Regions from separate parts of the Staphylococcus haemolyticus genome, predicted to be linked through region 2. Evidence: riboswitches for the same ligand, from Rfam matches in the RefSeq annotation. Region 2 holds a riboswitch; the other holds the start of a gene.

Region 1 (3,219 bases), 660 kb from region 2:
ACTTAAGAAATGGTACATCGCTTGAGATTTAGTTAATTTAGCAATAGGTGGAAGTACACCAAATGCGTCAGCAGTTAAGAAAATTATTGTATTAGGATGTGCTGCTTTAGATGGTAATACAATATTATCAATGTGATGAATTGGATAAGCAGCACGTGTATTTTCAGTATATGAATTATCATCGAAATCAACAACACCACGCTCGTTAACCACAGTATTCTCTAATATAGTACCGTATTGAATCGCGTTATAAATTTGAGGTTCTTTTTCTTTAGAAAGGTTGATTGCTTTTGCGTAACAACCACCTTCAATATTGAAAATACCGTTTTTATTCCAACCGTGTTCATCATCACCAATCAATTTTCTATCAGGTGCTGCTGATAAAGTTGTTTTACCTGTACCTGATAATCCGAAGAATAAGGCTACGTCTCCTTTATCTCCAACATTCGCAGAACAATGCATACTCATAATATCTTGCATTGGAAGCAAATAGTTCATTACTGAGAAGATACCTTTTTTCATCTCACCAGCATACTCTGTACCACCAATTAAAATGGTTTTATGTTTGAATGAAATGATAACAAAAGTTTCAGATTTAGTTCCATCAACTTCAGGATCAGCTTTAAAGTGAGGTGCTGAAACAATTGTGAAGTTAGGTTTTATATTACTAGCTTCTTCTTTAGAATCTGGGCGGATAAACATGTTTTGAGCAAAAAGGTTGTGCCATGCAAGTTCATTGATAACTGTAAGTTTCAATTGTGTGTCTTTGTCACTACCTGCATAACCATTAAAAACGTAAAGTTCGTCTTTTTTATCAAGATAGTCTAAAACTTTAGAGTAGAGATTTAAGAAAGTTTCTTCATCGATAGGTTGGTTGATATCTCCCCAATGAATATTATCTTTATAAGAAGGTTCTGTAACAATGAATTTATCTTTAGGTGAACGTCCAGTGTATTTACCTGTGCTCGCATTGATAGCACCAAGTTCAGTTAATTCTCCTTCATTATTATCCATAATTTTGTAATAAAGTTGAGTTGTTGAAAGCTGAAAAAGAGAGCTTTCTTTTTCCAATAATTTTTTAATTTTAGGTGTTTCGCCGTATGTATCTACTGACATACCCAATCCCTCCAGCGTGTGTTATAGAAATTCAATATTGTAAGCCTTTACATGAAAATAGTATAACATAATGCCGTAATTATTCCACCTGGAAAAAACAAAAACCATTTAAAAACAAAATTGACATTAATAAATGAATTAGGTAGTATAGTTCTTAACGGATTCTCTTATCCTGAGTGGTGGAGGGACATGGACCCAATGAAACCCAGCAACCTCTTTTTTAAAAGAAAGGTGCCAAACCGTTTGCAGACATATATTCGTCTGAACGATAAGAGCGAATGGACGTTTAAGAGCCTTCTCTCTGTCTTGAATAGTGAAGAAGGCTCTTTTATTTTTGAGCTCACATTTAAAAGAGAATTTTCGTAAATATAGTTATAAAAGGAGCAAATCATGACTTACAATAAACGTTTATTTACTTCAGAATCAGTGACAGAAGGACATCCAGATAAGATTGCTGACCAAGTATCTGATGCCATTTTAGATGAAATCTTAAAAGATGACCCCAATGCACGTGTTGCTTGTGAAACTACTGTAACAACTGGAATGGCTCTAATTTCAGGTGAAATATCTACATCAACCTATGTAGATATCCCTAAAGTTGTAAGAGAAACAATTAAAGGTATTGGCTATACTCGTGCTAAATATGGCTATGATTACCAAACTATGGCAGTTTTAACTGCAATCGATGAGCAGTCACCTGATATTGCACAAGGTGTTGACAAAGCACTTGAATACAGAAATGATATTTCAGAAGAAGAGATTGAAGCTACTGGTGCCGGTGACCAAGGTTTAATGTTCGGATATGCTACAAATGAAACAGAAACATATATGCCTTTACCTATCTTTTTATCTCATCAATTAGCTAAACGTTTATCTGATGTACGTAAAGATGGAATTTTAAACTATTTAAGACCGGATGGTAAAGTTCAAGTAACAGTTGAATACGACGAATCAGATAAACCTAAGCGTATTGACACGATTGTAGTATCATCTCAACATGCGGATGATATTGAATTAGAACAAATTCAAAGTGACATTAAAGAACATGTCATATACCCAACAGTTCCTGAAGGATTAATTGATAATGAAACGAAATTCTTTATCAATCCTACTGGAAGATTTGTTATCGGTGGACCTCAAGGTGATGCTGGATTAACAGGACGTAAAATCATTGTTGATACTTATGGTGGTTATGCACGTCATGGAGGAGGTTGCTTTAGTGGTAAAGACCCAACTAAAGTAGACCGATCAGCAGCTTATGCGGCAAGATATGTAGCTAAAAATATTGTTGCTGCAGGACTAGCAGACCAATGTGAAGTACAACTTGCTTATGCTATTGGCGTGGCTGAACCAGTTTCAATTTCAATTGATACATTTAAAACGGGCAAAGTTTCTGAAGCTCAACTTGTTGAAGCTGTTAGAGCTAACTTTGATTTACGTCCAGCAGGTATCATTAAAATGTTAGATTTAAAGCATCCTATATACAAACAAACTGCTGCTTATGGTCACTTTGGTAGAACAGATGTATTGTTACCATGGGAGAAATTAGATAAAGTCAATGTATTAAAAGATGCTGTTCAAGCTTAATAAACGCTTTAAATAATATAAAGAAATTGTCGAAATTATAGATAGTTTCCATTATAATTAGATTTACTGATAGATTAAAGGAGCGTTGATTTAATGAATTCATTTGGACCAATCGAAATTGGTTTAATCGTAGCAATTGTAGTTGCAATTATCTGTTTAATATTATTCTTAGTTACACTTAAAAGTAAAAACAATATTAAACAGAAAACAAAAGAAGAATACGACTTAAAAGAAAAGCAAATGAAAGCGTCACATGACGAAGCCCTAGAGAAAGAACGCATACAAAATAAAAAGCAAGTTACTAAACAAAAAGAAGATTTTGATGCAACTGTAAGCGGTAAAGATCGTGAAATTGATGCATTGAAACTATTCTCAAAAAACAAAAGTGAATATGTTACGGATATGCGCTTAATTGGAATTAGAGATCGTTTAGTGAAAGAAAAACGTATTAGACCTGAAGATATGCATATTATGGCAAACATCTTTTTACCAAGTAATGAATTCAATGATATTGAA
Region 2 (3,219 bases):
TAATAAAAAAGGCGAGATGACTTTGAAGTCATCTCGTTTTTTCTATGAGATTTTTTTATGAGATTGTTTAGCTACTAACGCACCGCCTAGTAATAAGAAAATGCTACCTAATAATTGAATGGATTGTTCACTGTCTGAATGACCAGTTTCAGGTAATGAAGATTGAGCATTTGTGCTATTATGGTTACCTTGTTTTTTTACTGATTGAGACGAAGGCACTTCGTTAGATTTAACGTTACCGACATAATATGAATTTAATTCACGCGCACAATCTACAGAATTAATTTTAGATGCTTCTTCCTTTAGATCATCTAATTCAGCAGCATTTGCAATACCGTGTTCAACATATGTTTCTCCACTTTGAAGTTGATTAAAGTTACTATATTTATCATTTTTATATTCGACTTGGCCATTTTTATGAACTTTATAAACCCCTAAACCAGCATTTGCTTTATTATGGCTTTTAATTTCAAAATAGTCCCCTTTGTCGATTACTTTTCCAAAGTTTTGTAAATCTGGATTACCTCCACTATTTGATAACGCCTCTGAAGCAACTTCTTGTGCGTTATTCTTAGTAACGATATCAGCAGCAAAAGCTTGATGTCCACTAAAAGCAGTTAATAATACTGTACTTGAAATAAGTGTTGACGCAAATAGAGAAACCTTCATCACAATGAAAACCCCATTTCATTATTTATCTTTTACAGCCTTAGTGTAACACTCAGAATTAATTAAAATAGGGGTTTAAAGTAAACCATATTGAAACTTTAAATTAGCTTAAAGAATGACATATTTGTAAAGTTAGATTTACAATATTAAAGTTTTTATGAATATAAGTAATCGTGATACTAAATTTAATGATGCTAACTTACCATTTCTTTTTAGAAAAGTAAGGGATAGACCATGCCATGCAAACAGTGAAAATCAAATGTGCAATCATCCATAAACCGTATTCTGTCCAACTAAATTGAAAAAATGAACGTTGTGCCAATAGAATAAGTAATGGATATAATATTAGAAAAATGATGATCAGTAATAAATAACTTATTTTGTAAAAAGGTTTGAAAAATTTATAAATAATTAGAAATGTGATGTAAATTAAAAATCCAATGACAATATGAATCAATAGTTCTAAAATCAGTGGTGTTTGATTTGGGTCAGCAATGAAATCGATATTGATTAATAACAAGGTTAGGTGCGTCGTGTGTGTTACGACATCCATAGTAAACATGATAAGCAATAATAAAATGCTAATCAGTAATGCACTAAGAAAGTGGTAGCCGTATCGTATCATAATTATCCATCCTTCAAATGAGTTTAACAAACTATTCCCTATGGCAATGTGAATCACACATTTTAAAAATTTAGAATATTTAAAAAATGATATTGACCAAGACAAAATCCAATGCTAATATGATATCAATTCAATAAAACTTGTTAACTCTTATCAAGAGTGGTGGAGGGATGTGCCCTAAGAAGCCCAGCAACCGTCGTTAAACGAAATGGTGCTAATTCACATAAAGTAGACAATACTTTAAGAGATAAGAGAAAGTGTATCGATACTTTCTCTTAAATAATAGAAAGTATTTTTTTATGTCTTCTAACTATTTAAGAGTTGAAGTGTAATTGAATCATTATTAAAAAAGAGGTGTCGATATACATGAAAAAATGGTTAAGTGTTATAAGTATTTTAGTTTTAGTTATTGTATTAGCTGGATGTGGCAAAGATAAAGAGGGTAATAAAAAAATTACGGTTGCTGCTTCACCTGCACCCCATGGAGATGTGTTGAAGAAAGCTAAAGAACAATTAAAGAAAAAAGGTTATGATTTAGAAATTAAAGAGGTAAATGATTATAAAGTGCCAAATAAACTATTAGATAAAGGTGATATAGATGCGAACTTCTTCCAACATGTACCTTATTTAAAAGCTGAAAAGAAGAGTCATGGATATAAAATAGAAGAATTAGGTAAAGTATTTACAACTCCAATGGGCGTATACAGTAAAAAATATAAAAATCTAAAAGATATTCCTGAAGGTTCAACGATTTATGTTTCAAATAATCCAGCGGAAGAAGGACGATTTTTATCATTCTTTGTAGATGAAGGTCTCATTAAGTTGAAAAAAGGTGTCAAAATTGAAGATGCTAAGTTTGAAGATATCGCTGAAAATAAAAAGAATTTAAAATTCAATCATCAACAAGGGGCTGAGTTTTTACCAAAGACATATAAAAACGGTGAAGGAGCAGCAGTGATTATGAATTCTAACTATGCCATCGATAATGGTTTGAAACCTTCTAAAGATGCAATTGTTATGGAAGGTAAATCATCTCCGTTTGCCAATATTATTGCTGTACAAGAAGGACATAAAAAAGATAAAAAGTTCCAAGAATTATTAAAAGTTATGCAATCGAAAGAAATTAAAGATTATATTAAGAAAGAATATGGAGACGATGTAATTCCATACGAAAGTAAATAATTATCCATATTAAACTACCCGCAAAGTAATAGCTTTGTGGGTTCTTTTTAAAAAGAAAATAATAAATACCAAAAATTATAAACTTTAATTATTTTGATTATTCAGAAAATATTTACAAATCTGACAATTATTAGTAATATATTGAATATTATCACTTAAATAGTGTTTATTTAGAGGGCCGGAGAACTTTTCAAATAGAGGGAAGCAAAAGGGATGGTCTATCTTGGGAGGATGAGCCGATATGAGTAAAGCAGAGGAATTAATTAATGAAGATGGGAAATACTTCGCCGCATCAGGGAGAATAAAATACTATCCATTAGCCATTGACCATGGTTATGGTGCGACACTAGTAGATGTGGATGGTAAAGAATATATTGATTTATTATCAAGTGCAAGTTCACAAAATGTAGGACACGCACCTAAACCAGTTACTGAAGCGATAAAGAAACAAGCTGAGAAATTTATTCATTATACACCAGCATATATGTATCATGAACCAGCAGTGAAATTATCTAAAAAGCTTTGTGAAATTGCTCCAGGTGACTATGAAAAACGTGTAACGTTTGGATTAAGTGGGTCTGATGCGAATGACGGTATTATAAAATTTGCGAGAGCTTATACGGGACGCCCTTACATTATTAGTTTTACAAATGCATATCATGGGTCAACATTTGGATCATTATCCATGTCTGCCATTAGTTTAAATATGCGCAAACATTATGGACCATTATTGAATGGATTTT

Evidence for each region. Region 2 has a riboswitch for S-adenosylmethionine ahead of EQ029_RS01805 (MetQ/NlpA family ABC transporter substrate-binding protein). Riboswitches for the same ligand answer to the same signal wherever they lie in the genome.
Region 1: another riboswitch for S-adenosylmethionine. It lies ahead of metK (methionine adenosyltransferase); the one in region 2 lies ahead of EQ029_RS01805 (MetQ/NlpA family ABC transporter substrate-binding protein).

Annotation. Positions count from the first base shown of each region.
Region 1 is NZ_CP035291.1:1,070,319-1,073,537, forward strand. It holds gene pckA (phosphoenolpyruvate carboxykinase (ATP)) at 1-1,116, opposite strand, end outside; SAM riboswitch class I at 1,281-1,391, shown strand; gene metK (methionine adenosyltransferase) at 1,507-2,703, shown strand; gene EQ029_RS05280 (hypothetical protein) at 2,797-3,219, shown strand, end outside.
Region 2 is NZ_CP035291.1:409,138-412,356, forward strand. It holds gene EQ029_RS01790 (putative glycoside hydrolase) at 1-3, shown strand, start outside; gene EQ029_RS01795 (LPXTG cell wall anchor domain-containing protein) at 43-669, opposite strand; gene EQ029_RS01800 (hypothetical protein) at 869-1,294, opposite strand; SAM riboswitch class I at 1,442-1,548, shown strand; gene EQ029_RS01805 (MetQ/NlpA family ABC transporter substrate-binding protein) at 1,661-2,476, shown strand; gene EQ029_RS01810 (aspartate aminotransferase family protein) at 2,718-3,219, shown strand, end outside.